One region of the Psychrobium sp. 1_MG-2023 genome, then DNA from elsewhere that is predicted to be linked to it. Evidence: predicted binding sites of a transcription regulator. Region 1 holds the regulator's gene; the other holds the start of a gene.
The links. Region 1 encodes NrdR, which represses ribonucleotide reductase genes. Its sites were predicted from a motif close to AAACACNANATNTNGTGTTT; they were not measured.

Region 1 (16,373 bases):
TTAGGGCGTTTTTCACTTCAGCAAACGCTTCTTCTACTGATTCTTTAACGGTTTTTTCATTATCAAGAATAGGTTCTTGAGGCAGGTAACCGATGCGAATATCGGCTAATGGGCGTGCTTCACCTTCGATATCGGTATCAAGACCAGCCATGATTTTTAGCAGAGTTGATTTACCTGCACCATTTAAACCAAGCACACCGATTTTTGCACCAGGGAAGAAACTAAGAGAGATATCTTTAAGAATATGACGCTTTGGCGGTACCACTTTGCCAACACGGTTCATTGAATAAATAAATTGAGCCATTGGATAATCCTAAAATTAATGAGCTGATAATTATGCCCATAGTGTAAACAAAAAAACGCAATGGCGATATGGCTAACATGCAATAGCTCTTGGTAAGGGCAAGAAGCAATTCCCTTAATGTTGTTAAGTAAAAGTGCCCTTAATAGCAGATTTGATTTCGCCCATTTCTTTTAGCTTGATATAGTAACTCATCGGCTTGCCTATACATCTCTTTTACCGAGGTTGTTTTTTCTTTGTGCCCTTTACACTGTAAGCCCATAGAAACTGTGATAAAACGGTCGGAACCATTTGTTTGATGAGTGAGGTTAACTCTTTCTATATTAGACTTTATTTTCTCGGAGAAACTTATCGCACTTTGATGAGTATCAGCGTTAAAAATAACTCCAAACTCTTCTCCACCTAATCTAAAGCAGTAATCGCCGTGACGGGATAGCGAGCTATTAAGTGCTGCACCAACGCTTTCAAGAATACGATCACCTTCTTGGTGGCCATAAGTATCGTTGAATTCTTTAAATAGGTCGATATCAATAATAAGGAAGCAAATTAAGGTCTGATGTTGCCTAGATGCGTTAATTGCTGACTTAAATATAGATTCAAAATTACGACGGTTTAAAATACCCGTTAATGTATCTGTTGATGAAATTCGTTCTATTTCAAGTTCTAGTTTCTTTGAGCTGGTAATGTCAATATGTACACCATTCATTCGCAATGCACTCCCTTTACTATCACGGGAGGTTACTTTTCCTATGTCATGAATCCAGTGCCACTGACCATCACCAAATTTCATACGGAAAATAGCGTCATAGACTGGGGTTTCGCCATTTAGGTGTTGGGTAATTAATGCTGATGTTTTTTCTAAGTCATCGGGGTGAACAATCGAAGCCCATTTGGATAGGCCACCACTGACCTCTGAAAAGTCTTTAGTATCTACCCTATAGTCTGAATCCTTGTAGCCTTTTTGAGTGACCCAGGTCTTATTAGCTAGAATCCTCTCTTGCTTTGGATAAAAATCCCAACATCCAACGTTGGCGCTAGTCACTGCGTCATTGAGACATTTAATGCTTTCTTGTTGCTCTTTCTGTAATTGCTCAAGACTATGCTGTTTGGTGATATCCTTTAAGGTGCTGGCGATGCAATTATCTTTAGTTTTCACCAGTGTCATCTCAAATAGCAGTGCTCCGCTTTGGTAGGTAAAGAAAATAGGGGCTGTGTCAGGGGTGTTAACACAAGTCAAAAAGAGTTGCTTGAGTTCTGCGTTTTCATCAGCTGTAAAGAAGTTAAATATAGATACCGACCTTAACTCATCACGTGAAATGTCGCGATAGATTAACTCTCGATCATTGGCAAATAGGTATCGCCCATCAATTGGTGAAAGCTTTGCTATTCCATCAGGTTGACTGTTTAATAGTTCAAGTAGCTCAATAGGCGTCATAGTGCCCTCAATTTACTAGTTAACATTATCTCTCCTTATGGCTAGTCATGAGGCTATATAATTGCTTCACAGCTTTCATTTTGTTCAGTTCATATCTCTATCAATAATGACCGTACTTGAGACGTTTAAATTTCTTATTGTTGTTAAATTATTGTTTATATACTATCCAACAATTGAGTATAAAGTAAGTGTTCCCAGAGCGGTTTAACATAATTTTGTGTGCGCTGTTTTCAAAATACCCATCTAGTGTTAAAAATACGGAGGGTTAGGTGTTGAGTTATAAATTGAGCTGACTTTAATTAAAGAGGGGGCTATCAGGGAGGGGGTGTATTGCCCCACAAACAAGAAACAATTAATTCAGCACTTTACAGCTTTATCTTATAAGCTTTCATTCTGGGGATACTGACTATTACAAGAACGAATCATTGATTGCATTATGCACTTTTTATTGTTCAAGATAACAAAAGTGGTATCAGGAAAAATGGACTCGTTGTAAGGCAACAAAAGTTTGATAAAAGTCACAGATATGGCTAGGATTTAGCCGTCTAGACATGTAGAATACCCGAAATTTTTTTAATTTATTAACGCTATCAGTGGAGCCTATAATGCTTAAACGTGATATGAACATTGCCGATTTCGATCCAGAATTGTTTGAAGCAATTAACCAAGAAACGACCCGTCAAGAAGAGCACATTGAGCTTATTGCTTCTGAAAACTATGCTAGCCCGCGTGTTTTTGAAGCTCAAGGCTCTCAGTTAACCAATAAATACGCTGAAGGCTACCCAGGTAAACGTTACTACGGTGGTTGTGAGTACGTTGATAAAGCTGAAACATTAGCAATTGATCGCGCAAAAGAATTATTTGGTGCTGATTACGCTAACGTTCAACCTCACTCAGGTTCACAAGCTAACTCAGCGGTATTCTTAGCTTTATTAGAGCATGGCGACACGGTATTAGGCATGAGCCTAGCACACGGTGGTCACTTAACTCACGGTTCACACGTAAGCTTCTCAGGTAAACTATACAACGCTAAGCAATATGGCTTAGATGAAGCGGGTGATATTAACTACGCTGAAGTTGAAGAGTTGGCTTTAGAGCACAAACCAAAAATGATTATTGCTGGATTCTCTGCATTCTCTGGTGTCGTTGATTGGCAACGTTTCCGCGATATCGCTGACAAAGTAGGTGCTTACTTATTCGTAGATATGGCTCACATCGCTGGTCTAGTAGCTGCGGGTCTTTACCCTAACCCAGTGCCAGTAGCTGATGTTGTAACTACAACAACACATAAAACACTTGCTGGTCCTCGTGGTGGTTTAATCCTTGCGCGTGAAAATGAAGCGGTTCAAAAGAAATTGAACTCTGCTGTTTTCCCTGGTGGCCAAGGTGGTCCATTAATGCACGTTATCGCGGCAAAAGCGGTAGCATTTAAAGAAGCATTACAACCAGAGTTTAAAGCATACCAACAGGGTGTGTTAGATAACGCTAATGCAATGGTTGAAGTATTACAAGAACGCGGTTATAAAGTTGTTTCTAACGGTACGTCTAACCATTTGTTGTTACTTGACCTAATCGATAAAGACATCACAGGTAAAGATGCTGACGCTGCTTTAGGCCGCGCCTTCATCACAGTAAACAAAAACTCAGTACCAAACGATCCTCGTTCTCCGTTTGTAACTTCTGGTCTACGTTTAGGTACACCTGCAATTACGCGCCGTGGTTTCACTGTTGCTGACACTAAAGCCCTAACTGGCTGGATCTGTGACGTGCTTGACGATATCAATGATGAAGCAACGATTGCACGTGTTAAGCAAAATGTACTAGAAATTTGTGCTCGATTACCTGTATATGGCTAATCATTTGCATTAATTCCAGATATAATGGCCGCCTTTGCGGCCTTTTTTATGCTTGATGCCTCTATCTAATACTATTAGCCTAATTGGGTTGCTTTGAAAGTAGTGGCTGATAAATTAGTTTAATTACCTAAGTGGCTTTGCGCGTTAATAAGTAAATTAAACGGGCTATTTAGGTGATTAATTTAAGTTTAAAGGTGATTTATGCACTGTCCTTTTTGTCGTACTTGTGAAACGAAAGTAATTGATTCAAGGCTTGTATCGGATGGGCATCAGGTAAGAAGACGACGCCAGTGTTTACAGTGTCTGGAACGTTTTACTACGTTCGAGCAGGCTGAATTGGTGATGCCAAAAATAATAAAAACAACTGGCTCACGTGAACCTTTTGATGATGAAAAGTTACGAAGCGGTATGGCTCGTGCATTAGAGCGTCGCCCAGTGGGAGTCGATGAAATCGAGAACTCATTACACCAAATCAAATCCAAGCTAAGAGCGACTGGCGAGCGAGAAGTATTATCGACGTTGGTTGGTAATTTAGTGATGGATGAATTAAAACGCTTAGACAAAGTAGCTTACATCCGTTTTGCGTCCGTCTATCGTGCGTTTGAAGACGTTGAAGAGTTTGGCAAAGAGATTGCGAAACTAGACAATAACTAGATTGAAGTGCTGGTGAATAGGAAAGGTTTATGAGTTCTAAGTGGTCATCTGTTGTCGATATTGAATTTATGCAGCAAGCTATAAACTTGGCAAAGCTTGGGCGTTATACCACAACGCCTAACCCAAATGTTGGCTGTGTTCTCGTCAATGACAACCAAGTTGTTGGTCAAGGCTACCATCAAAAAGCAGGACTTGGCCATGCTGAGGTTAACGCTTTGGCGCAAGCCGGTGAATTAGCTCAAGGAGCCACAGCTTATGTAACATTAGAGCCATGTAGCCACTTTGGGCGAACACCACCCTGTGCTCAAGGGTTGATTGATGCGGGTGTTGCTAGAGTTGTGATTGCAATGGTTGACCCTAACCCGCAAGTAGCTGGCAGAGGCATTAAAATGCTTGAGGCCGCAGGCGTTAGCGTGACATCTAATGTGCTAGAGGCACAGGCTCGCGCATTAAACCCTGGCTTTTTGAGCAGAATGGAACGTAAACGCCCATTTGTTCAAGTTAAACTAGGGTCAACGCTTGATGGATGCACAGCGTTGAGTCATGGACAGAGTCAGTGGATAACCAGTGCCGATTCACGTGTGGATGTACAAGCATTTAGGGCACAAAGTTGTGCTATTTTGACCGGTTCAAACACCGTTTTAGCAGACAACCCAAGCCTCAACTTACGTTGGGATGAACTTGGTAAAGTCAAAAGTAGTATTACTGAGCAGCAATTACGCCAGCCAATCCGAATTGTTCTCGACAGCAAAAATCGAGTCAAACCAAGTCATAAAATGATTTCAATTGAGTCTTCCATTTTATTAGTTCGTCGAACACAGGATGCCTTATCGTGGCCTAGTCATGTTGAGCAGTTAGTGATTCCAGGACAGGGAGCTATAGATTTAACACAACTGATGAGTGTGTTAGCTAAACGCGATATTAACCTTGTATGGGTTGAAGCAGGGCAGACATTATCTGGTGGCTTGCTCGAAGCAAATTTAGTCGATGAGATTATTATCTATCAAGCGCCAAAGTTGATGGGCTCAAATAATAAAGGGCTGTTCTCGATGCCGAGTGTTCAGGGGATAGAACAGTTAGTCGATTTAACGATCAAAGATTTACGTATGGTTGGGCAAGATATACGTGTTATTGCCTCACCACAAAGGAAGCAAAGTTAAATGTTTACTGGAATTATAGAAGCGGTTGGTACGTTAACCCAGCTCAAACAGCAAGGTGGTGATTACCATGTTGAAATTCAAACAAACTCTTTAGATATTAGTGACGTGAAACTCGGTGATAGTATTGCCAGTAACGGGGTGTGTTTAACCGTTGTAACGCTAAATAAAGACAGTTTTTGCGCTGATGTATCTAATGAAACCGTTAGCCTCACTGGTTTTACACATTACAAGGTTGGTCAGTCGATTAACTTAGAAAAAGCGCTAACACCAACGACACGTCTTGGCGGGCATATGGTGAGTGGGCATGTTGATGGGGTAGGCGTTGTTGAGCGTATCCAAGCCAATGGCCGTAGCACTGATTATTGGATTAGCGCCCCACAAGAATTAATGAAGTATATTGCTTACAAAGGCTCAATTAGTGTTGACGGTATTAGCTTAACCGTCAATGGGCTTGAAGACTCGAGTTTTCGCTTAACTATCGTGCCACATACCAGTGGTGAAACAACTATTAGTCAATTTGTTGTTGGCAGCAAAGTTAATCTTGAAGTTGACCAAATTGCTCGTTACCTCGAACGGTTAATGTTAGGGAACCAATCTGAGCAAAAGAAAGATATCAGTATGGATTTATTAGCACGCAGTGGCTTTCTTAAGTAAGAATCAAAAAAATTTATAAATAAAATGTTTTTACCCTTGAATTTAACGGTATTAAACACATGTATATTATTACTCAGCTTGCCAAATCCATTGGCTTGCACAAACGTTAAGGCTTTATCATGGCATTAAATACGATTGAAGAAATAATCGAAGATATTAAGCAAGGCAAAATGGTTATCCTGATGGATGACGAAGATCGTGAGAATGAAGGTGATTTAATCATTGCAGCGGACAAAATCACGCCGCAAGCGATTAACTTTATGGCAACTCATGGCCGTGGCTTAATTTGTTTAACCTTAACGAAAGAACGTTGCGAACACTTGAATTTACCTTTAATGGTCGATGCCAATAAAGCACAATTTTCTACAAACTTTACTGTATCTATTGAAGCTGCGACTGGGGTTACGACTGGTATCTCAGCCGCTGATCGTTCACGCACTGTTGAAGCGGCAGTTAAAGGTTGCGCAGCAGACATCGTGCAACCGGGTCATATCTTCCCATTGATGGCACAAGATGGCGGCGTATTAACGCGAGCAGGTCACACTGAGGCAGGTTGTGATTTAGCGCGTCTTGCTGGTTCTGAACCTGCTAGTGTGATTGTTGAGATTCTAAAAGAAGACGGCACTATGGCGCGCCGTCCTGATTTAGAAGTCTTTGCTCAAGAACACGATATTAAAATGGGCACAATCGCCGATTTAATTGAATACCGCAACGCTAACGAAACAACGATTGTTAAAGAAGCGCAGTGTAAATTACCGACTAAGTATGGTGAATTTGATTTAGTAACCTACCGAGACACTATTGACGATGAGTTACATTACGCAATGGTCAAAGGTGATATTAACCACGAAAACGAAACTAATGTACGTGTTCATTTACAAAACACCTTCAACGATTTGTTAGCCAGTGAGCGTGCACAAAACCGTAGTTGGCCACTTGATAAAGCGATGCAACGTATCGCTGAGCAAGGTGGTGTATTAGTGTTACTGGCTAATAACGAATCAAATGACAATTTATTAGCCCAGTTACGTGCGTTTGAATTAGAAGATAAAGGTGAAAAGCCTGTTGCGGCTAAGTGGCAAGGCACTTCACGCCGAGTGGGTGTTGGTTCACAAATATTAGCGGATTTAGGCGTCGGTAAGATGAACTTATTAAGTTCTCCTAAGCGCTACCATGCTCTTTCAGGCTTCGGTCTTGAGGTTGTAAATTACATTAGCGAGTAATAGTCGCAATCCTGCGTTTGTTTTGCTAACGGAAAAATGATGACGATGACAATAAAGTGATCGTCATCATTATTGTTTCTACAGAATGATAATGCGTTTTGGCTAGTGCCTGTGTTATCATTGCCGCACTTTTTTGGCGGCTTCTCCAAATTAAATTCTTTATAAGGTCAAATCATGAAAATTATTGAAGGTAATCTTCAGGTTACTGATGCCAAGGTGGCAATTGTTGTTTCACGCTTTAACAGCTTTATCGTTGACTCTTTAGTGTCTGGTGCAGTTGATACGCTAGTACGTACTGGCGGTATGAGCGAAGATGATATCACTATCGTTCGTGTACCTGGTGCAGTAGAGCTACCTGTTGCGACACAAAAAGTGGCAGCTAAAGGCGAGTTTGACGCAATTATCACGCTAGGTGCGGTAATTCGTGGTGGCACACCTCATTTTGATTTTGTTGCCGGCGAATGTAATAAAGGCTTATCACAAGTTGCTATGCAATACAGTGTACCAGTGGCCTTTGGTGTTTTAACTACAGACACTATTGAACAAGCTATCGAACGTGCTGGCACTAAAGCGGGTAACAAAGGTGGCGAAGCGGCACTAAGTGCCCTTGAAATGATTAATGTAATGCGTCTACTAGACGCATAATAGGAAGTAAGAAAGATATGAAACCATCTGAACGTCGTAAAGCCCGTCGCCTTGCCCTGCAAGCGATTTATTCATGGCAGCTATCTGGCAATAACGTTGGCCTGATTGAGCATGAATTTTTGACAAATCAAGATATCAAAGGGGTTGATGTTGAGTACTTCCGCGCGTTGCTAACGGGTGTCGCTCATTCTTGTGTTGAAATTGATGATGCTTACCGCCCATATTTAAGCCGTAACGCGGAAGAGGTGGATCAAATCGATCGTGCTATCTTACGTTTAGCTACTTATGAGTTAAAAGAGCAGCAAGATACGCCATACAAAGTGATTATTAATGAAGCAATTGAACTTGCAAAAGCTTTTGCAGCAGATGATAGTCACAAATTTGTTAACGGTGTTTTAGATAAAACTGTTGCTCGTATTCGTAAACTAAAATAGGCCTTATACCCCATGGCTTGTGGTGAATTTGAGCTTATCGAACGCTATTTTAGCAATCGACAAGCTCAACGTTTTGACGTTGTAAAATCAATCGGTGACGATTGCGCACTCCTTGAACCTATTCCAGAACAGCTTGTTGCTGTGTCGACTGACACCCTTGTTTGTGGTGTGCACTTTTTTGCAGATATGCCTGCTCATGCCTTAGGTTATAAGGCATTAGTAGCTAATCTCAGTGATCTTGCTGCAATGGGGGCAAGCCCAAGCTGGGTTTCTCTTGCGTTAACACTGCCTGAAATTGATGAACCTTGGTTAGCTGCCTTTAGTGAAGGCTTCTTTAAAGCTGCTGACTATTATGGTATTGAGCTAATTGGTGGTGACATTACCCGTGGTCCATTGAGTATTACTCTGACTGTGCAGGGCCAAGTGCCAAAAGGCCAGCAAATAACCCGTGATAAAGCTCGGATTGGTGATTGGGTTTGTGTTACTGGTCAATTAGGTGATGCAGCACTTGCACTTGAGTCGCTATACCAACGAACTGAATTGCCTAGTGAGACGTTAGAGCCAGTGCTAAAACGCTTATACTACCCAACCCCACGATTATTGGCTGGGCAAGCATTACGCAATATTGCATCATCGGCGATTGATCTTTCTGACGGCTTAGCCTCAGACCTGAAGCACATTGCTAAACAATCGGGTTGTAAAGCAATTGTTGATGTCGGGAGCTTGCCCTTATCCGCGCAACTTCGTGATCATGTCACTAGTGAGCAAGCATTAAAACTTGCACTTAGTGGTGGTGAAGACTATGAATTGTGTTTTACTGTATCTCCACAAATGTTAGGGAGTGTTGAAACGGCGCTTAAACATACCAATACCACATTTACGTGTATTGGTCAGATGCAAACTGGTGAAGGCATTGAGTTTAGACTCGATAATAAGCCAATTAGCGATACATTTAGAGGCTTTGTTCACTTTTGAAACATCAAGATCCTGCATTAGCAAAATTATCTTTAGCAAACCCATGGCACTTTCTTGCGTTAGGTTTTGGCTCTGGCCTTGCTCCTAAAGCGCCGGGAACTTTCGGCACGTTGGCGGCATTACCGTTGTATTTTTTGATGATGGACTTGAGCTTATTTAGCTTTGTCATCATTACGATAATCATTACTGTCGCTGGTTTTTGGATCTGTGACAAGACCGCTAAAGATATGCAGATTCATGATCATGGTGCGATTGTTTGGGATGAGGTTGCCGGAATGTTGATTACCTTAATTGCTGCACCGGTGAGCCTTACTGCAGTGATTGTTGGTTTTGTGTTATTTCGCTTTTTTGATATTTTAAAGCCTTGGCCAATTAAGCTACTTGACCGTCATGTTCATGGCGGCTTTGGCATCATGATTGACGATGTGTTAGCTGGTGTATTTGCGGCGCTTTGTCTGCAAGGTATTCATTATTACATTTGGCCATTAGGTTAGGAGTAGCCAAATGAATCGACCTAAGACGCATTATTTATTCGTTTTATTAGTTGCTGTTTTCATTGTGCTAATGGTAATGAATATTCTCCCATTTCCTTTATTAGTCGTGATGCTGCTAGTGTCATGGTGTGCCCTCGCACTTATCATTATGCTAATACAGCGCATCGCTACGGGTCGGAACTATCGTTCTAAACAATAGTACTCACCCGCTATTAATCTCTCTAGGTTCGTATTGTTGGATTAAGATTTATTTGCTAGCTTGTTTATATTAGTTCATTAAACTGGACTGTCATTAGCAAGGAGCAGTGAATGCAGCAGAAGAATAAATCCTCTAGCAACCTAAGCCGTTTAGTTTTAATCGCTACTCTGTTCTCCCTTTTTGTCATTGCCTTAGGTGCTTATACGAGGCTAGTGCATGCTGGGTTAGGCTGTCCTGATTGGCCTTTGTGTTATGGTCATTTATGGGCTCCAGTTGAAAGTGCTGATATTATCAAAGCTAACCTAGCATTTCCTGATGCGCCAGTTGATCTGTCTATTACGTGGCCTGAAATGACTCACCGTTACCTTGCCACTAGTCTTGGCTTATTTTGCATTGCAATCGTGCTTTTATGTTACCGCGAAAAAAAACGAATAGGGCAGGCGCCACTTAAACATAGTGTATTGTTGTTGTTTTTTATTATACTCCAAGGCTTGTTTGGAATGTGGACCGTTACTTTGAAGCTCTGGCCTCAGGTAGTAACTACTCACTTACTTGGTGGCTTTTTTACTTTTAGTTTGCTGTTGTTATTGTGGTTACGGCTCAATAAAAGGGTGATTATTAGTGGGGAAAGCAATGTAGTTAGGGGTAAACATAAAACACTCTGTTGGTTAGCTTTGGCGGCCTTGCTAATCACATTATTCCAAATTGGTTTAGGAGGCTGGACTACGTCTAATTATGCGGCCCTCGCTTGTACTCAACTCCCCTGGTGTGACTTATCACATTTAGACTCTAATGATTTCAGCCAAGCTTTTAATGTATTCCAGCAAGTGGGGCCAAATTATTTAGGCGGCCAACTGGATGCTGGTGCACGTATTGCAATTCATATCAGCCATCGCATTGGTGCAGTTTTAGTCACAATAGTGATTGGCATATTGCTGATTAGCTTAGTTAGAGCGAGGTACTATCGCCTAGTTTTAGGTTTAGCGGGGCTGCTGTTTATTCAGTTGAGTCTTGGCTTAGCCAATGTCTATTTTTATTTACCGCTCTTTAATGCTGTTGCTCATAATGTAATGGGTGCCATATTATTTGGTGGTTTAGTGGGTACTAACTATTATTTGTGGAGTAAGGCAGCAGGTGAAGAGTTAAAGCGATAAAAATAAAAAGCGACGAATCATTAAAAGGGGGAAATGATTCGTCGCAAAGAGAGCGTTTGTGTACTTGTTGTTCTTATTATTGAAACTGGTATTGTTTTGCCTTTAAATTTGTTCTCTTTCAAATATTGATTGAGCTAGTGAATAAACGCTGGACCAATGCCTGAGCTCCAGGCAAAAACGGTTAAGCCAAGCATACTCACTAGAAACACTAACCCTACTGTAACTAAGCTACTGGCATAAATAAAACCACGCTCTTCATCGATTCCCATCACGATAGGAACACCGGTATAGAGCATATACACTGAGTATGCGATACCTGCTAAGCCGACACACATGACAAACCAGAGCTCAGGGTATAATGTTGCAAAGCCAACCATATAAAGTGGTGTTGCGGTATATGCCGAAACTTCTATGCCTTGAACATGGCTCGGATTTGCGCCAAAACTATGGGCCATCCAGTGTGCCATTAATCCTAATGCAATGACACCACCGACGAGTGCACCATACATTAGCATGGCCATTGCCAGAGCACTTTGTGGCGTTAGTTTAATGAGTTCTCCTGCACCGATGCTCCAACCAATATGCACTGATGCGATATAGGAACAGACTGTTGGAATTAATGCGATAAATAATGTGTGAGTTATAGAGTTGATTAAAGACTCATGGCGATCTGCAATGGTCTTCCATTCTTGTTTCGGGTGTGTATAGATGCCCCAAATATGCGATAAAATCATGTTGCCACCTTGTTTTAATTGATTAAGTACCTAACTACCTGTTAAATCGTTAATTAAAAACACTCTAGATACCGACCTTTAAGAAAAATCCATTAAGAAAGATCTAGGTTAGCAATCATCGCTTATTTATCTACAGCACAGCCCTCATCCTCGTTAAGCAACTTTATCGCTAACAGTGTCCTTTATATTTATCGGTTAATTTTCACACTAATGCAAGTGTTAAACTAATTAATTAGCAAAATAAGCTTGACATGATTGTTTTTTATCGAAAATTATTTTTCATTTTTTGGGTGTTTTTTTTGCATTTTGAAAATAGCTTCTATACTTAGGGTTATATCGTTTGGATATAAATGATTGACAGTAAACGATCCTGTGCAGAACTGAGTTATTTGGGGTGATGTTTTAAGACTCTACTCTGCGATTTTATCAAAGAAGATAGGGTGAGTTCGTGCATAAATTAATCTCAGTAGCTGTGCTGAGCGCGATGTCGTTTTTAGCCACAGCGAGCGGCGGAAGTCCGTTCAACTTAACAACAGGTGTCACCGATATTAGTCATCGTGTTTACGACTTGCACATGACTATTTTGTACATTTGTATTGCCATAGGGGTGGTTGTTTTTGGTGTAATGTTTTATGCCATTATCAAACATCGAAAATCTAAAGGGGCAACTGCAGCCCAATTTCATGAAAGCACCAAAGTTGAAATTATTTGGACTATTATTCCATTTGTTATTTTGGTCACAATGGCTATTCCTGCAACGAGCACATTGATTGAGATGGAGGATAACTCTCAATCTGATATCACCATTAAAATTACTGCATCACAGTGGAAATGGCACTATCAATATTTTGAACATGATTTTGGTTTCTTTAGCTTATTATCAACACCCAGTGAACAAATCTCTAACCAAGCGCAAAAGAGTGAAAACTATTTGCTGGAAGTAGATAAGCCTTTAGTCATACCAACTGGAAAAAAGGTTCGCTTTTTGATCACTGCCGATGACGTGATTCATTCGTGGTGGGTGCCTGCGTTTGCAGTAAAACAAGATGCAAATCCGGGCTTTATTAATGAGGCTTGGACGCGTGTTAATGAGCCGGGGATATATCGCGGACAATGTGCTGAACTTTGTGGTAAGAATCATGGTTTCATGCCAATTGTGGTCAAAGTGTTACCGCAAAACGAGTACGATGCGTGGCTTAAAGAGCAACTTGCCCAAGTTGAAGTTGCCAAACAAGCTGAAACGAAAGCATTGGCCTCGACACTGACTTATGAAGAATCAATGACGCTAGGTAAACAAGTTTACTTAGCGCGCTGTGCTATGTGCCATCAACCAAATGGCCAAGGCATTCCAGGTGCATTCCCCCCAATTAAAAATAGCCCGATGGCTCTAAATGATAAGCAAGCTCATATTGATATTGTGTTACATGGCAAGGCTGGTACTGCTATGCAGGCATTTTCAAATCAGTTGACTGCGAAAGAGATTGCTACAGTTATAACGTATGAAAGAAATGCTTGGGGTAATGATACTAAAGACGTTATTCAAGTCAGTGAAATAATAAATAGGGAGGTTAAATAATGAATACGGCGACAACGACTCCTGAACAACATGGCGCTGAACACCACGACCATAAACCAAAAGGTTTAATGCGCTGGGTTTTAACCACAAATCATAAAGACATTGGTAGTTTGTATTTAGGCTTTAGCTTTTTAATGTTTTTAATTGGTGGGGCGATGGCTATGGTCATTCGCGCTGAGCTATATCAACCCGGGCTACAAATAGTTGAACCTAACTTTTTCAACCAGATGACAACAGTTCATGGTTTAATTATGGTGTTTGGTGCGGTGATGCCTGCATTTACTGGCTTGGCTAACTGGTTGATTCCAATGATGATTGGAGCGCCTGACATGGCGCTGCCGCGAATGAATAATTGGAGCTTTTGGATCTTGCCAATGGCGTTTTCAATTCTGCTTGCTTCATTGTTTATGGAAGGTGGTGGCCCTAACTTCGGCTGGACATTTTATGCACCACTTTCAACAACCTACTCTCCTGATAGTACGGCATTGTTTGTTTTCGCTGTCCATATTATGGGGATATCATCAATTCTTGGTGCCATTAATGTTGTAGTGACTATTGTTAATATGCGCGCACCGGGGATGACCTATATGAAGATGCCACTCTTTGTATGGACTTGGTTAATTACCGCGTTTTTACTCATTGCGGTGATGCCTGTGTTAGCAGCAACAGTAACTATGGTACTCACTGATAAATATTTTGGGACGAGTTTCTTTGCAGCAGCAGGTGGCGGTGATCCAGTATTGTTTCAACACATTTTTTGGTTCTTTGGTCACCCGGAAGTATATATAATGATTTTACCTTCATTTGGTATTATTTCTGCAATCATTCCAACCTTCTCTCGCAAGAAACTCTTTGGCTATTCATCAATGGTTTACGCCACGGCGTCGATTGCGCTGTTATCTTTTTTAGTGTGGGCGCATCATATGTTTACCACGGGTATGCCGGTTGCCGCAGAACTGTTTTTTATGTATTGCACTATGCTTATTTCAGTGCCTACTGGAGTTAAGGTGTTTAATTGGGTTGCTACGATGTGGCGAGGCTCGTTGACCTTTGAAGTGCCAATGCTGTTTGCGATCGCTTTTATTGTGTTGTTTACCATCGGTGGCTTTTCGGGGTTAATGCTTGCCATCACCCCGGTGGACTTTCAATACCATGACACTTATTTCGTGGTTGCACATTTTCATTATGTGCTGGTTACTGGTGCTATATTCTCTATTATGGCAGCGGCTTATTATTGGCTGCCGAAATGGACGGGGCATATGTATCACGAGGGTCTGGGCAAACTGCATTTTTGGGCATCCCTTATCTCCGTTAATATTTTGTTCTTCCCGATGCACTTTTTAGGTCTTGCTGGGATGCCGCGCCGAGTACCTGATTATGCGCTGCAATTTGCAGACTTTAATCAGTTAGTTAGCATTGGTGGCTTCGCCTTTGGTTTATCGCAACTGATCTTTTTGGTTGTGGTGATCAAATGTGCTCGTGGTGGTAAGCCGGCTCCAGCTAAACCGTGGGAAGGTGCAGAAGGCTTGGAGTGGGAGATGCCATCGCCCGCGCCTTATCACAGTCATACCACACCACCTATTGTGAAGTGATCATTATGAACCGTGAACAACTAACACAGCAAAACAGGCGCTTGGTTCAAAAGCTACTATTGATTATTGGTGGGATGTTTTGTTTTGGCTTTGCGCTAGTGCCTTTATACGATGTGTTTTGTGAGTTCACGGGGCTAAATGGCCGTAATACGATAAAAGCAGAACAGCAAAGCCAGAGTATTGATTCATCCAGAGTGGTTCGCTTACAACTGACCACTTCAGTGTCGCCGGGAATGCCATGGCAGTTCAAGCCAAATCAGCATTATATAGATGTACACCCCGGGGAAAACAAGGTGGTTAAATTTAGTGCGAAAAACTTAAGTGGACAGGCAATTGTTGGGCAGGCGATACCGTCAGTGTCACCTGGTTTAGCTGGACTGTATCTTAATAAAACCGAGTGTTTTTGCTTTAACCAGCAACCTCTAGCGGGTGGCGAATCAGTTGAAATGGGCTTGGTGTTTTTTATTTCACCTGACATTCCTGAGCATATTTCAACACTAACACTTTCATATACATTATTTAATGTCACTGATGTCACTGAGGCTGAATCACATAACTTACAGGCCGCTTTATAAATAGGAGTGTTTCATGGCTGAGCAAACTACACATTATTATGTTCCGTCACAAAGCCATTGGCCGATTGTTGGTGCCATTGGTTTATTGTTTATTGCTATCGGTGCAGGAATGGCCGTGCAGCAACTAGGATCTGAAGCGCAAAGCGGAGGTTGGCTATTAACCATTGGTGTTGTGATTATTATTGCAATGATGTTTGGTTGGTTTAATGATGTGATTAAAGAGTCAGATCAAGGACTCTATAGTGCACAAATGGATCGTTCATTTAGACAGGGAATGAGCTGGTTTATTTTCTCTGAAGTGATGTTCTTTGCTGCATTCTTTGGTGCGTTGTTTTATATCCGTACTATCGCCATTCCTTGGTTGGGAGGGGCGTCAAATAATCAGATGACTGGACAGGTATTATGGCCAGAGTTTGAAGCCGTGTGGCCTTTAGTGACGACCCCCTCGGGTGATACAACCACAGCGATGGGCTGGCAGGGATTACCACTTATCAATACCGTCATCTTACTTACGTCATCCGTTACTCTCCATTTTGCTCATATCGGTTTAGAAAAAAATAATCGTAAGCAGCTCACATCATTTCTCGCTATTACTGTGGTGCTTGGGGTTATCTTTATGTTACTTCAGGCGCAAGAGTATGTTGAAGCTTATCGTCATATGGGACTGACCTTAAGCTCTGGCGTTTATGGAAACACCTTTTTCTTATTAACA
Region 2 (16,373 bases), on a different contig from region 1:
TCGACTGTTTCATTTGGACAGTAATGGAAATAGCTCGCGTCATCGCTTAACTGCCATTCATTTGGGCTAGCAACGGCATTTAGGCCACCCACTACACTTGGCTGCGCAACAACATTAATTTCACCAAACTTTTTCCCTTCAGCAACGGCCGCTTTCGACCAAGAGCCTGTTACTAAATAGTCTGCTTTACCCGTTAAGCCAATTAAGTTAAGCGGTACAGCAGCAAATTGTCCGCGACCACCACCATGGCTGAACAGCACCTTATAGTTATCTGGAATATTCATTAGCTTACGCAGATTTTGTTCTGCAGCTTCGGCGACAGCCATAAAGTGCTTATCACGATGGCTAAATTCCATAACCGATATGCCATGATTTTGCCAATTAACAAATTCACGTTGTGCCTTTTGCATCACTTCTGCAGGTAACATTGCAGGGCCTGCACAAAAATTATATACCGGTTTCATTTAACGACTTCTCCTAGAAAATATTGACTGTACATCATACCGCGCTCAAGTTGGTAAGCTAGCATAGGCTGAGGATATCAGACTAATTACTAATACGTTTTAAATGATATGAGTGACTTTTTCAATATAAAACAACGATTCCGGCAAAAAGCGCCTCTAAAGCCCCAAAAAAAAGCCCATAATCAAATCAATGATTATGGGCTTTAATATAAACAGAACAGTTTAAAGTCGCTTAAAGGCGATTACTCTTGTTCTGTTGGTGCGTCACCTGTTGGTGCCACATCTGAAGTCGTTTCAGCAGCATCTACCGCAGACGTCTCACCATCAGTTTCACCCTCTGGCAATTCTTCATTTTCGACTTCTTCGATACGCTGTAGCGCGACTACTTTCTCTTCATCGGCAGTACGAATCAACGTTACACCTTGCGTATTACGACCAACAGTCGATACGCCATCAACCGGTGTACGTACAAGCGTACCACGATTAGAGATAAGCATGATTTCATCGTTTTCATCAACCTGAACAGCACCAACAACGAGGCCGTTACGTTCACTAACCTTAATTGATACAACACCCTGCGTCGCACGACTCTTCGCTGGGTAATCTTCAAGGATAGTTCGCTTACCGTAGCCATTCTCGGTCACTGTTAAGATACAACCGTCGCCATGAGGAACAATCAGTGATACCACTTTTTGCCCTTCTTTAAGCTTCATACCACGTACACCTGTACCAGTACGGCCTATCGCACGACATTGATCTTCGCTAAAGCGTACAACTTTACCTTCATCAGAGAATAGCATAATTTCGCTGCCCTCTTGGGTTAGCGCTACGCCAACTAGCTCGTCATCATCACGTAAGTTAACAGCAATAATACCGTTAGCACGAGGGCGAGAGTACGCTGTCAGGTTAGTTTTCTTAACGGTACCAGCAGCGGTTGCCATTAAGATACACTTATCTTCTGTGTATTCACGAACAGGTAAAATCGCTGTAACACGCTCGTCTTTCTCAAGAGGTAATAAGTTGATGATTGGCTTACCACGCGCTTGACGAGACGCTAATGGTAGTTGATAAACTTTCAACCAGTACATCTTACCACGGTTAGAGAAACATAAAATCGTATCATGGGTATTAGCAACTAATAGACGTTCGATGTAATCTTCATCTTTCATCTTAGTCGCCGCTTTACCTTTACCACCACGGCGCTGGGCTTCATATTCGCTCAGTGGTTGGTACTTCACATAACCTTCATGTGACAAGGTTACAACAACATCTTCTTCGTTGATTAAGTCTTCTAGAGATAAATCATGAGACGCATTGGTAATTTCAGTACGACGTTCATCACCAAACTCATCACGAGCCGCTTCAAGCTCTTCACGAATCACTTCCATTAGGCGCTCAGGGCTACCTAGGATATGTAACAGCTCAGCAATTAGATCTAAGATTTCTTGGTATTCACCTAAGATTTTCTCATGTTCTAAGCCAGTAAGCTTATGTAAGCGTAAATCTAAAATTGCTTGGGCTTGCGTTTCAGTTAGGTGATATTGACCATCACGAATACCAAATTCAGGCTCTAACCACTCTGGGCGAGCAGCGTCATCACCGGCTTTTTCAAGCATTGGCGCAACATTACCTAATTCCCAACCGCGCGCAACTAATGCAACTTTAGCTTCAGCTGGGGTCGGTGAGTTACGAATCACTTCAATCACAGGATCGATATTAGCTAATGCAATCGCTAATGCTTCAAGGATATGAGCACGTTCGCGCGCTTTACGTAATTCAAATACGGTACGACGGGTAACCACTTCACGACGGTGACGTACGAAGCTCATTAACATTTCTTTTAGATTAAACAATTTAGGGCGATTATCTTCCAGCGCCACCATGTTAATACCAAAAGAAACTTGCATTTGCGTTTGAGCATATAGGTTATTTAAAACAACTTCGCCCACTTCACCACGCTTGATTTCGATAACCATGCGCATGCCGTCTTTATCAGACTCATCACGTAGTGCGCTAATGCCTTCAATTTTCTTATCTCGTACAAGCTCAGCCATCTTCTCGATTAGGCGAGCTTTATTGACTTGATACGGCAACTCATGAACGATAATCGTTTCTTTACCGTTATCAGCCACTTCAATTTCAGCACGAGCACGGATACGAACTTTACCACGACCGGTTTTATACGCATCGATGATCCCTTGACGGCCACTGATAATACCCGCAGTCGGGAAATCTGGGCCAGGAATGTACTCGATTAGGTCTTCAATTGATAAGTCTTGATTTTCAATTAACGCAAGACAGCCTGAAATCACTTCATTAAGGTTATGTGGCGGAATGTTAGTCGCCATACCTACCGCGATACCCGATGAACCATTAACCAGTAAGTTCGGAATGCGAGTTGGCAATACCACTGGAATTTGTTCAGTGCCATCATAGTTTGGCGCGTAATCTACCGTGTCTTTTTCTAAGTCGCTTAATAAAGCATGAGCGACTTTTTTCATTCTAATTTCGGTATAACGCATTGCCGCGGCAGAATCACCATCAACAGAACCAAAGTTACCTTGGCCGTCAACAAGTGGGTAACGCAATGAGAAAGGCTGCGCCATACGAACGATGGTGTCATAAACTGCTGAATCACCATGCGGGTGATATTTACCGATAACGTCACCAACGACACGCGCTGATTTCTTATACGGTTTATTCCAGTCGTTACCTAAAACATCCATTGCAAAAAGTACACGACGATGTACGGGCTTTAATCCATCCCTAACATCAGGTAAAGCACGACCTACAATTACGCTCATGGCGTAATCGAGGTACGAATTCTTTAATTCGTCTTCGATATTAATCGGCGATACACTATTGGCCAACTCAGTCATAAATCGCTAAGATCCCTGTGTTTAGTAAAACAACAACCCCCACCGCCACTGACATTGTAATTATAATCAGGCAACAGAGGCACAAAATAGGCCATGATTCTAGCATAGTTACCGAGTGAAGCTAGCCTATTAGCGCTTTAATTTGCCAATGCCCAATAAAACTCAACGTTAGACTATTGTACTTGTCTTAAATTCGTACAAATGAAGCTGAAAACACTCATTTACCTGTTGATTTTTAACCCAGAGCTTCTGGTGAATTAATCATTGTGTAAAAGATAGTAAGCCCCGTATAATGAGTTTTTTTCCGTAAGTGACTTTTCCGGCTATGCAAACTCAAGATACTCATCAGTCAAACGACAATGTCGATCACCAAGAAATACAAAAATTCGCTGCCCTCGCCCAAAGTTGGTGGGACTTACACGGTGAATTTAAACCGCTACATCTAATGAACCCGACCCGTTTAAATTACATCGCCAGTAAAAGTGATGGTTTATTCAATAAGCGTGTGCTCGATGTGGGTTGTGGTGGCGGCATCTTGGCAGAATCGATGGCGAAACTTGGTGGTGATGTCTTAGGTATCGATATGGCTGAGGAATCGCTTAATGTGGCTAAACTACATAGCCTTGAAGCCAAAGTTGATAACGTTGACTATCGACAAGTAACCGTAGAACAACTCGCCGAAGAGCAACCTCATTCATTTGATGTTGTCACTTGTATGGAAATGTTAGAGCACGTACCAAATCCAGAGTCAATTGTTGCCGCTTGCGTCAAATTAGTAAAACCTGGCGGTCAGCTGTTCTTCTCTACACTCAATAGAACCAACAAAGCGTATTTATTAGCAATCGTTGGCGCAGAACATTTACTTAAGTTAGTACCAAAAGGTACACACGAACATAAAAAGTTTATTCGCCCTAGCGAGTTAATCCGCTTTGTGGATAACCATCAAGCACGCTGTCTTGATGCTGTTGGTATTCACTACAACCCGCTAACAGAACAATTTAAGATGAATAACGATTTATCAGTTAACTATATCTTACATTGTCAGCCTAACCCTGCTCAATAATTCATATGGACACTAGCATGTCATTTTCATTTAAATTTAAGCAACACACTGTCAATGCCATGCTATTTGATCTTGATGGCACACTACTCGATACCGCCGCAGATCTCGGTGCTGCCGCCAATGCACTATTATCTCGTGACGGTCTCGAACTATTAAGTGATGACACGATTTTTCACACGGCGTCTCAAGGTGCACTAGCGTTAATTAAAGCTGGTTATGGTCATGCCCTAAGTGAGGATGACTATCAGCGATTACGCCAAGAGTTTTTAGACTATTATGAAAATAACGTAGCCACCCACTCGCGCTATTTTGGTGGCTGTGAGCAATTGCTCAACCAATTAAACGATCAAAAGATTCCTTGGGGGATCGTCACCAATAAGCCCTATTTCTATACCAAGCAGTTACTGAACAGTTTTCCATTACTAGCCACAACGCATGTCACTGTCTGTGGAGATACCATGCGAGAGCGTAAACCGTCACCCGCACCATTGATATTAGCCGCTAAATCTCTAGCGATTGAACCACAGCAGATCATTTATGTTGGAGATGCCAGAACAGATATCGAAGCAGCAACCAGTGCAAAGATGCATAGTGTTGCAGCGAACTATGGTTATATCCCACACCAAGATCCTTGTCATGAATGGCAAGCTGATATGATCGTTGATCGTTGCGATGAGCTTTGTGATCTACTGACAAATAGCTGACAAAAATTAAGCAATTTAATCGCCAATAATTTATGGTAAAAAAAAAATTAAAAAGCCCATTTTAAATTGCTTTTTTTAGGCATACGATAGAAATACTAGCCATAATGATAGTCGCCACTAACCTATAAAAAAGATCACACTTTATCCACAACTTATTCCTTTTATTAGTACTTGCAAATTCAGCCTATCCCCTCTATCTTGTAGCACATAAAATTTAACAACCCTAGATGTTGTGTATTTTGGCAACAACAAACACTAAAACAATGGATACTGTTTTTCTGTGTTGTGTTACATTAATTATGTCATGCAGTTTCGCATAATGACCCTTTTCGTTGCCCTATTTAATGCCTGTACTCTAGCGCCACCCAAATATGGATAATAAGAATGAATACAAACCTCCTAGTCACTAAACGTAGTGGAAAACAAGAGCCTATCGATCTAGATAAGATCCATAAAGTTCTCGACTGGGCAGCCAAAGATCTTGAGAACGTTTCAGTATCACAGGTTGAGATCAAAGCGCACCTTCAGTTTTACATGGGAATGAAAACCGAAGACATTCATGAAACTATTATTAAAGCAGCAGCGGATCAAATTTCTGAAACAACGCCTGACTACCAATACATGGCAGCGCGCTTAGCTGTATTCCATTTACGCAAAAAAGCTTACGGCCAATTTGAGCCACCGCACCTTTATGATCACACGGTCAAGATGTGTGAAGCTAAGCGTTATGATGACCACCTATTAGCCGATTACACGCGTGAAGAATTCAACGTAATGAACGATGCAATCGATCATTGGCGTGATATGAACTTTAGCTACGCGGCCGTTAAGCAGTTAGAAGGTAAGTATCTATTACAAAACCGTACAACCGGTGAAATCTTTGAGAGCGCGCAGTTCCTATACATGCTAATTGCCGCTGCCTTATTCTCTAAATACCCTAAAGACACACGCATGGATTACGTCGTGCGTTTTTATGATGCAGTATCCCAATTTAAGATTTCACTGCCGACACCAATTATGGCTGGTGTGCGTACCCCAACGCGCCAATTTAGCTCATGTGTATTAATTGAATGTGATGATAACCTTGATTCTATCAATGCAACATCAAGTTCAATCGTAAAATATGTTAGTCAACGTGCGGGTATTGGTATTAACGCAGGTCGTATTCGTGCAATCGGCAGCCCAATTCGTGGTGGCGAGGCCAATCACACTGGTTGTATCCCATTTTATAAACATTTCCAAACGGCTGTAAAAAGTTGTTCTCAGGGTGGCGTTCGCGGTGGTGCAGCTACATTATTCTACCCATTGTGGCACCTTGAAGTAGAGTCGCTGCTAGTACTTAAAAATAACCGTGGTGTTGAAGAAAACCGTGTTCGTCATATGGACTACGGGGTTCAGTTTAATAAAGTTATGTACCAGCGTTTAATTAAAGGCGAAAACATTACTTTATTCTCACCAAGTGATGTACCTGGTTTATACGATGCATTTTTTGCTGACCAAGAGAAATTCGAGCAGCTTTACACGCAATATGAAGCAGATGACTCTATTCGTAAGAAAACCATCAAAGCGGTGGAGCTTTTCTCATTATTTGCTCAAGAGCGTGCTAGCACAGGTCGTATCTACCTACAAAACGTTGATCACTGTAATACACACAGCCCATTTATTCCAAGTGTTGCGCCAGTAAAACAATCTAACCTATGTTTAGAGATTGCTTTACCGACGAAACCACTACAAAGCTTTGACGATCCAAACGGTGAAATCGCACTCTGTACTTTATCAGCCTTTAACTTAGGTGTGATTAAGTCGCTTGATGATTTAGAAGAGCTAGCAGAGCTTGCAGTGCGTGCATTGGATAACTTATTAAGCTATCAAGATTACCCAATTGTTGCAGCACAAAAATCAAGCTTGGCTCGTCGTACATTAGGTATAGGTGTTATTAACTACGCTTATTACTTAGCTAAAAATGGTGTAAAATACTCTGACGGTTCAGCAAACCGTTTAACACACGAAACATTTGAAGCAATTCAATATTACTTGCTTAAAGCGTCTAATAAGTTAGCGCAAGAAGTGGGTGCCTGTGACTGGTTTAACGAAACCACTTACTCGCAAGGTATCTTGCCAATTGATACATACAAGAAAGATCTTGATGTACTTTGTTCAAACGAAATGAACTTAGACTGGGAAGCCCTACGCCAAGATATTAAAACACACGGCTTACGTAACTCAACACTATCGGCCCTAATGCCATCTGAGACATCATCACAAATCTCAAATGCGACCAACGGTATTGAGCCACCACGAGGGTTAATTAGCGTTAAAGCAAGTAAAGATGGTATCTTAAAACAAGTAGTACCTGACTATTTAACATTGAAAGATAATTATGAACTGTTGTGGAAGATCCCATCAAATGATGGCTACTTACACCTAGTTGGTTTAATGCAAAAGTTTGTTGACCAAGCGATTTCGGCTAACACCAACTACGATCCAAACCAGTTCGACAATGGCAAAGTGCCAATGAAAGGAATAATTAAAGACTTACTAACTGCTTATAAGTTTGGGGTTAAAACCTTGTACTACCACAATACCCGTGATGGTGCAGATGATGCACAAGGTGATATCGTTATCGAACAAGAAGATGACGGTTGTGCAGGCGGCGCGTGTAAAATCTAATCACGCAGCGACATACTAACAAACAGTTAGCAATCAATATAAAAAGCCACCGCCTTTTTACTGCGGTGGCTTTTAACCAACATTCTAGGGTATGACATGACTTATTCAACGTTCAATCAAACTAAAAATAACCCACTCCTTGAACCAATGTTCTTGGGTAACTCGGTAAACGTTTCACGTTTTGACCAACAAAAATTACCTATTTTTGAAAAGTTAATCGAGAAACAAATTTCATTTTTCTGGCGTCCAGAAGAAGTTGATATTTCAAAAGACCGTATGGATTGGCAAAAGCTAACCTCAAGTGAACAGCATATTTTCATCAGTAACTTAAAATATCAGACGCTACTTGATTCGATTGCAGCACGCAGTGTAAACGTGACATTACTTCCATTAGTATCCTTGCCAGAAATGGAAACATGGATTGAAACTTGGGGTTTCTTTGAGACCATCCATTCTCGTTCATACACCCATATTTTACGTAATCTATTTACTGACCCAAGTGAAGTGTTCGACGATATTCTGATTAACGAAGATATCTTGAACCGTGCTAGCGATATCGCAAAATACTTTGATGACGTTATTGTCACAAGCCAATTGCTACAAGCACAAGGTGAAGGCACCTATGACGTCGAAGGCCGCACTATTGAAGTGACCCAACGTAAGTTAAAAGAGCGTTTATTCTTATGTATCTGTTCTGTAAACGCATTAGAAGCTATCCGTTTTTACGTAAGCTTCGCTTGTTCTTTCGCTTTTGCTGAACGTGAATTATTAGAAGGCAACTCAAAAATCATCAAGTTAATTGCGCGCGATGAGGCTGTTCACTTAACAGGCACACAGCATATTCTTAATTTATGGGCTGAAGGTAAAGACGACCCAGAAATGAAAGAAATCAGCGAACAAATGAAAGATGAAGGCTTACAAGTATTCCTTGATGTGGTCGAGCAAGAAAAGCAATGGGCTGAGTACTTATTTAAAGATGGCTCAATGATCGGCCTAAATGCTGAAATCTTAAAGCAATACGTTGAGTACATTTCTAACCAACGCCTAATCGCCATTGGTCATAAACCACCGTTTGCGACCGTTACTAACCCACTACCATGGATTAATTCATACCTAGTGAGTGACAACGTACAAGTTGCACCTCAAGAAAGTGAAATATCGTCTTACTTAGTCGGTCAAATTGACAGCGAACTCGACAGTGACGAGTTTGATGATTTTGATTTATAATTAAGATATGAAAGCAGTAACCTACAACAATGTGCTGTGTGATGAAAAATTCACCCAGCACAGTGACCAAACCACACTTGAATACCTTGAAGCACAAGGTGTAAAAGTGAACTACCATTGCCGTGATGGTACCTGCGGTGCCTGTCGCTGTAAACTTAATTACGGCTCGGTTGTTTACACCATAGAGCCTCTCGCCTACATCCGTGATGGTGAGATCCTTACCTGTTGCTCTCAACCAACCTCAGATATTGACATCACTAGTCAGTATTAAAAGCAGGCTTGAGTATCATCGTCACTTGATCTCGGTCACAGTTACCACACTCAGCACGATTTATGCTTAGCAATTGGTCGATTGTGACCAATTTGTTAACGTAATAAGTTGAATCGAATGCGCTAAGCAACTAGAATTAAAGATACAAATGCGATGTTCTAAGGCCATTTGCAATGGATTCAGCAAGTCATTTTAACGAACTTCTTCACTTTCCCCCTAAAAACGATTCACTCCAACAGATTGACAGCGTTGTCGCCATTGGTGGTGGTCACGGTTTAGGTCGAGTTTTATCCTCACTTAGTCACCTTGAAGGCAAACTAACAGGCATTGTTACTACCACTGACAATGGTGGTTCTACTGGGCGCTTACGTGAAACTGAAAATTGTATCGCGTGGGGTGACCTACGTAATTGCATCCATCAACTTATTACTCAACCTACCATAGCCAGTTTAATGTTTGAGTATCGTTTTGGTGGTGAAAGCGAATTAGCCCAGCACAACCTAGGCAACTTAATGTTACTCGCACTTGATAAGATGAGTGTCCGACCTCTTGATGCAATAAAACTCATCAGAGAGATGTTGCATGTTAAAAGTAATATTGTGCCAATGTCCGAGCTTCCAACGCATCTCGTTGCCTATGACCATGATGAACGTCGTGTCTTTGGCGAAATTGGCGTCGATAAGATGGTAACTATGCCCAAGAAGCTTTGTCTTGAACCGCAGGTCGCCGCAACGCCTGAGGCCATCGACGCTATCAATAAAGCCGAGTTAATCTTAATTGGCCCTGGCAGCTTCTTAACAAGCTTAGTTCCACCGTTATTAATGCCAGAATTGCGTGATGCGATTGTGAATAGTAAAGCCAAGAAAATTTATATCAGTAACCTGATTGCTGAAGATAGTCCAGCGGGCAAAATTACACGAAAGCAGCTTTTAGGTTGGACTAATACCATGACTGATATGCCACTGCCTGACGCCGTGTTAATCCATTCGACACATGAGCATGTCTGTGGCCCATATCACTACTGTGATGTGGCAAGCGAGACGTCAGCCTATCATCATCGTGATAAATTGCGAGACGCGATAAGTAGCATCTACCAGAAATTAAATGAAACGACCTTCGCTTAACAAAATACCCTGTAGCAAGAACATTTAAAGTAACAATGTCAGCTGTTGATAATATCGACGGCTGTGTTCGCTCTCAAAGTGACTATCATTGGCTTGCCATAACCAACAAATACCCGCGTAGTATAACGACATTAAATCCAGCTTAGCACGGTCGCAAATAAAGTGCGGCCGTTGTAATTGATAGCAGCTAATAAAATGCTGGAGCTGCGTTTCAGTCAAGCCATATTCGATTCGAATACTCGCCAGATCAAAATACACATCACCAATACCCGCATACTCCCAATCAATGAAATATAACTGAGTTTGAGACAGCAAGATGTTCTCTCGATTCAGATCACCATGAATTAATGTGTCACTCGTTAACACAAGGTTGCTGATCCGATCTAAGAGGTGTTTAAAACATGTTTTGATATCAAGGTTAATAACCCGATGATTAACAGAACAGTGGGCCTCACAAAGACGCCAGTAGTTTTGTAATAACTCAACAGGTTTCTTAAATACGAATAACTGATAGTCATCAGCTCTCAGCTTGCTGATGTCACACGTGTGTAGTTTTGCAAGCAGCGCAGCAAGGTCTGCAAAAGTGTCTCTATCATGCACAAACTCCCTCACCTCTTTGATGAAGTCGCACACCACTACCCCGTTAAATTCAAATTGGTCGTCACCCGATGACAACACCCCCTGCTGATCAGCATAAATGGCTAATAATGCAGGTGTAATACACAATGGTTGAATTAAATTTAGTACGGCATATTCTCTTTCTCGAGCTAAGCCGCTAGATGGGAAGTGTTGAACGTCAGCAAGAAATTTTACTAAATAGGTACCTTGCTGACACACAACTTGATAACTGATATTACTTTGACCACGCGTTAATTGCTGCTGCTTAATAATACGTTTATTCTGGAAGAAATCTAACGCACTAATCAATGGGGCAGCAGCAAACAACATTGCTAGGCTTTAACTAATTGTTGTGAGGCTTTTCGCCACTGTAGATAGCCTACGACAGCCATCACGCAATAAAGCATAAATAAGCCAGCGGTGAGGTTAAATGACTTCTCTAAGTACAAGTAAATCGACGCGCTATTGATAACAATCCAATAAAGCCAATTTTCCAGTACTTTTTGAGTGACCATCCATGTTGTAAACACAGCAAAGACAGTAGTCGCAGTATCTAAATAAGCAAAGTCTGCATGGGTATAATTATCCATCACATAACCGAGCGATAGCGTAATCGCACTCAAGACGGCAACCACTTTACAGTGGGTAAGCAGACTCCAACTAACGATAGGCCTAGGCTCAGCAGCCTCAGCATTACCGCGCCATGCCCACCAACCATAGACCGCCATTGCTAAGTAGTAGGCGTTAAGCACCGACTCCATTAACAATGCACTTTGCCAAAACAATACCGTATAAATCATGGTGCTAAAGAAAGCTGCTGGCCAACACCACTGACTTTGTCTCATTGCAAATAACAAATAAGCAATAGCGAGCACAACAGCAACAAGCTCCCAAGGAGAGCTTGCCTGCAAATCACCAAGGACTGCTTGTATGAATTCCATCACAATAATAGATTATTGATTTAATGCTGGGTCTAAATCAGCATTGATGAACTTACATACAAAAATCATTTTTCCAAAGCGCCTAAACGAGTCTTTAATTTCCTGATTTAAAATTGCCATCACCACATCATACTCACCAAATACTTGCGTACTCATCGTATTACAGCTAATACGCAAATCAGGGTTACTCTTTAAACGATCAATAAAATCTTTGATTGGCGGAATATATTGCTCGTTTAACGGATAGTTACTGATTTCAACAGATAACATCATTACCAATTTACCTCGACACTTAAGTTAACCGTTTGCGGCTCACCAAACTGAACATAGTTATGAGCTTCATAACCGTCACGCGGGTCATTACCGAAGTAAAAACCACGTACAGAATAATCTTTATCGAATATATTATGACCGGTCAGATTAATTTTCCAGCTCTCACCTTGATAACCCACGTGAACATTAGTTAACACATAAGAGTTTGATTGTTCGTCATGGCTATCAGAGAAATAGAACGAGTCTTTACCTGCTAATTCAGCACCAGCATAAAAACCGTTATCGCTTTGGTAGTTTAAACCTGCATTAAACTGATATTCAGGTGCATGAGCCATTTCACGGTTATGCATATTACGATCATCACCCTCTTCTTGAGCAATAACGTAATCTTTAATACGAGTCATTAAATAGCCGATGTTGTAATAAAGCTCTAAGTTGTCATTCGCGTTATAGCGCGTTTCTAACTCAATACCATAACCTCGACCACCGCCAGCGTTATCAATGTAACCGATGAAAGTTTCTGCTTCACCATCGACTTTATCCGTCACCCAACCTTTAAGTTGTGGGTTTTGACGGTAATGGTAAAAGGCCGCTAATTTAATGTTTAAATCATTATCTAAACTACGACCTTTAACGCCAAACTCAGCGCTATACAATGTTTCAGGATCAAAGCTACTGTTTGCCAGCAATTGGTCACGTAATTCAGGTGACTCGATATCGTCTTTTTTCGCTAATGCAACACCATTGATGCCACCGGCCTTTTCACTGCGTGCCAGTGTTAGGTATGTCATCGCTTGTTCATTAACTTGATTATTAATACTGATATTAAAACCGTATAAATTATCAGACACGCTCTCTTTAACACCAGCGTTATCGTTATAGTCTATATCGTATTCACTAACACGCGCACCCACCGTTAATGTGGTTTTTTCAGATAAGTCATAAGCGATTTGACCATAAACAGCAACATCTTGATGATCGTTCTGACTAGTAAAGTCTTGATCTTGCCAAGTGTATTGACGCACTAAACCACTATCACGTTGGTTTAAGTAAACACCTGCGACCCATGACGCTTTGTTATCAAATAACGTTTTCCCGTCAGATAAGAAACGCAGTTCTAACGTATCTTGACCACGATCGCGAAGGTATGTATCTGTTGAGCTATAACCCCAGTCATGAATACCATCGTACGTCCAATCTTCGTCATAGCCATAATGAATATCGCTGTCTAATGTTGATACTGATAGCTCAACATGAGTTTGTGCCAGACCAGTATAAAGTGCTGATACACCAAAAGCTTTAGTGCGCTGTGCATCACGGCCAGGCTCATCAGACAGAGTGTGGCGGTTAAAGTCTAAGCTAAAGGCATCGTAACCATTATCAACATCGATATAATGCATCACAGTATCGATGGTTAAATCTTCTGTAGCTTTCCAATTAAGCTTAAGCTTTACGTTGCTTTCATCAATGTTATTCGTGTCATCGGTTTTTAAAAAATCGTTAGTGATATAACCATCACTCGTTTGCTTAACAGCAGAGACACGAACACCAACACTATCGGTGACTTCAGTGCCGACAGCCACACCGGTACGAATCGTGTTGTAGTTACCATAGCCAAACATGACACGGTTATCGTGGTCTCCTGCTGGTGTTGAATCTAGTTTGATCACACCTGCTAAAGCATCATTACCAAACTGCGTTCCCTGAGGGCCACGGTAAAGCGCATAAGAGTCGATATCAAATAACATCGCCGCACCGCCAAGCCCTGAATAGTTGATCCCATCAATGATCAAACCGACTGACGGGTTAACCGGATCGACAAATTGGCTGCGTAAACCGATACCACGGATTTGGACAAAATTACCACGTGACGCACCACTTGAGAAATTAACATTGGCCATTGCACCTAATAATTGCTCACTATGTAGCGCGTTTTTTTCAGCAATTTGCTGAGCACCGATCACTGAAATACTACCTTCAGTTTTCATTAGGTTGGCTTGTCTAAAGTTTGAGGTCACTTCAATAACTTCAATGTCTTTGTTTTGTTCAGCAAACACAGGCGTAGCTAAAATCGCTAGCGTTAATAAAGATAAAGCTGGTTTCATTGGTTGGTTCCATGTAAAAAGCTGATTATTAATAGCATCAGCAAAAAATAAACTTAATAAAAACGTTCTTGGCCCGGTGGACGTGTTTTTAGAATACGTAACATCCACATATATTGACTTAAATCTCGAGCTATCAAGCGCTCCATCTGCGAATTCAAAAACAGCGCTTCCGACTCTTTACAGTCTGCACCACTACAATCATACGGAGGCTCAACTTCTAGTTTAAATCGATGACGTTCTCCGTCATAGGCAATCGAGAGGGGTAAAATTCTTGCACCCGTAGCTTTTCCGATACGACTAAGTACTGGCAAGGTTGCCTTTTCAGTATCAAAAAATGGGGCAAATTCTGAGATTTCAGCGCCATGATCTTCATCAGGTAAATAGAATAAATGTTTACCCTCTTTAATCCCCGATATCATCACTCGGATACCGCCTTCACGTACAAACACGCGGTCACAAAAACGAGTGCGCTGCTTCACAGACAGCCAATTATAGATTGGGTTTTTATGTTGATTAACAAAAGCGACTAATGGAATATTTTGGCTTAAAAAATAAGTGCCAGCATATTCAAGCCCCCATTGATGCGGGATCAAAAAGATCGCTTGCTCATTATTATCCAGTATTTTCTGAAAATGTTCCCAGCCCTCAACATCAAAACGGGTCTCAATATACTTTTTCGAGCGAAAAACGAGTTCACCTTGCCCCAGAATAGTTTGCAAAAACACACCAATATTTTTACGGATAATGACTTTACGTTCATCCTCACTTAAATGAGTAAAACAATGACGTAAATTAGTATCAATGATCCGAACAGGCTTTTTGGCTATTTTAAGGACTAATGAAGTAAGACTTAACGCAAACTTATCGCGAATACGAGGAGGAATATACGCACAAATAATTAGCAATAATACCGCAAACCAAGTGCCAATATATTTTGGATGTAACCAGCGCCAGCTAAAAGGGGCGCGGTAAATAAAACGTTCAACACTCATACTAAGACCTACCTAACTCGGTTAGAACGACGTTTTGGCCTAAAGTAATCGGTGTTGTCATAAAATTGGTCATTCTGATTCTCTTGCCACCAGCCCGGCACACCAAGCATCGGTAGTGGGGAAAGGTTGCTATTATCTTGCATTAAATCTGCTAAATTATTGGCGAGCATTGTATCAAGATGCGAATACTTATCGAAGAGCGAAAGGTTAAAAAAGTCAGATTCAACAGGTAAAAACAACGCTTTACCAGTAAAACCAATGTAAGGGTCGAGGGCTTTTTCGTAATTAGCATGGCCAATAATCATCGCATCAATACTTTTCCCCCACCCTTCACGCTGATTTACAAACGCTTCGCGCCATTGGTGGTCAGTTAAGGCTTCTTTAAAAGAAGCATCACAATAAGGTATCAACACGCCACATTCATCGAGCAACGTAATAGCATCGCGACACTTTGAGCGTTTTTTTTGACCGTAAAGCTCAATATGCTCAACATGTAATCGATTCATCTCTTTTTTGGTTTGGGGAAACAGCAAAAACATCCAAGCATTAAAGAAATCATGCCAATTAGCTTCACGTGTTGGAACAACGCCATCACGATAAATTCGCTCTTCATAATAAAGGCCATCGCTAAGTAATTCGTCGGTTTGTTCAACTAAGGTTAAGCACTGTCCTTTAGTATTAGCGATATCAGTCGGTAGTATTTGATTTAATTGTTGGCAACTTGGCCAGTCTGACCAAGTAAAATCGTTCAAAATTTGTTTAAGGTCACGAAAAATAGGAGATAATTCTAAAAAATCACTTCGCCACTGTTGCATAGCTAACATAAAACCATATATCTTCTTAATAGAGAAAGTATTGTAACGACTTTTAACACCAATTCCGATAAGTTTGTGATTTTGTCCTGTTAGATTAACGAAACTTAATCGCATACTCATGGTCAATCTTGTATTGGAATATATGTTAGTTATATCCCTATGCTTTCAACAACAGATCGTGGATAAAAATAAAAATGATAAAACAACGAATATTTCTTTTATGTGCA

Region 2: the regulator NrdR is predicted to act here: its motif matches at 5,329-5,348, upstream of nrdA (class 1a ribonucleoside-diphosphate reductase subunit alpha).

The regions. Positions count from the first base shown of each region.
Region 1 is NZ_JAUYVJ010000021.1:24,254-40,626, forward strand. Features, by position in the region: gene ettA (energy-dependent translational throttle protein EttA) at 1-304, opposite strand, end outside; gene Q8W26_RS11715 (diguanylate cyclase) at 444-1,736, opposite strand; gene glyA (serine hydroxymethyltransferase) at 2,342-3,592, shown strand; gene nrdR (transcriptional regulator NrdR) at 3,794-4,246, shown strand; gene ribD (bifunctional diaminohydroxyphosphoribosylaminopyrimidine deaminase/5-amino-6-(5-phosphoribosylamino)uracil reductase RibD) at 4,276-5,406, shown strand; gene Q8W26_RS11735 (riboflavin synthase) at 5,407-6,060, shown strand; gene ribBA (bifunctional 3,4-dihydroxy-2-butanone-4-phosphate synthase/GTP cyclohydrolase II) at 6,180-7,283, shown strand; gene ribE (6,7-dimethyl-8-ribityllumazine synthase) at 7,458-7,928, shown strand; gene nusB (transcription antitermination factor NusB) at 7,946-8,362, shown strand; gene thiL (thiamine-phosphate kinase) at 8,375-9,337, shown strand; gene Q8W26_RS11760 (phosphatidylglycerophosphatase A) at 9,334-9,831, shown strand; gene Q8W26_RS11765 (hypothetical protein) at 9,842-10,030, shown strand; gene Q8W26_RS11770 (heme A synthase) at 10,141-11,184, shown strand; gene Q8W26_RS11775 (Yip1 family protein) at 11,319-11,918, opposite strand; gene coxB (cytochrome c oxidase subunit II) at 12,367-13,494, shown strand; gene ctaD (cytochrome c oxidase subunit I) at 13,494-15,086, shown strand; gene Q8W26_RS11790 (cytochrome c oxidase assembly protein) at 15,092-15,661, shown strand; gene Q8W26_RS11795 (cytochrome c oxidase subunit 3) at 15,675-16,373, shown strand, end outside.
Region 2 is NZ_JAUYVJ010000004.1:30,344-46,716, reverse strand. Features, by position in the region: gene serC (3-phosphoserine/phosphohydroxythreonine transaminase) at 1-464, opposite strand, end outside; gene gyrA (DNA topoisomerase (ATP-hydrolyzing) subunit A) at 707-3,343, opposite strand; gene ubiG (bifunctional 2-polyprenyl-6-hydroxyphenol methylase/3-demethylubiquinol 3-O-methyltransferase UbiG) at 3,669-4,406, shown strand; gene Q8W26_RS03140 (HAD-IA family hydrolase) at 4,424-5,110, shown strand; gene nrdA (class 1a ribonucleoside-diphosphate reductase subunit alpha) at 5,495-7,780, shown strand; gene nrdB (class Ia ribonucleoside-diphosphate reductase subunit beta) at 7,877-9,007, shown strand; gene yfaE (class I ribonucleotide reductase maintenance protein YfaE) at 9,015-9,278, shown strand; gene yvcK (uridine diphosphate-N-acetylglucosamine-binding protein YvcK) at 9,452-10,402, shown strand; gene Q8W26_RS03115 (phosphotransferase) at 10,427-11,350, opposite strand; gene pnuC (nicotinamide riboside transporter PnuC) at 11,353-11,961, opposite strand; gene Q8W26_RS03105 (hypothetical protein) at 11,974-12,234, opposite strand; gene Q8W26_RS03100 (TonB-dependent receptor) at 12,234-14,339, opposite strand; gene Q8W26_RS03095 (lauroyl-Kdo(2)-lipid IV(A) myristoyltransferase) at 14,393-15,331, opposite strand; gene Q8W26_RS03090 (DUF3025 domain-containing protein) at 15,340-16,266, opposite strand; gene Q8W26_RS03085 (DUF3108 domain-containing protein) at 16,341-16,373, shown strand, end outside.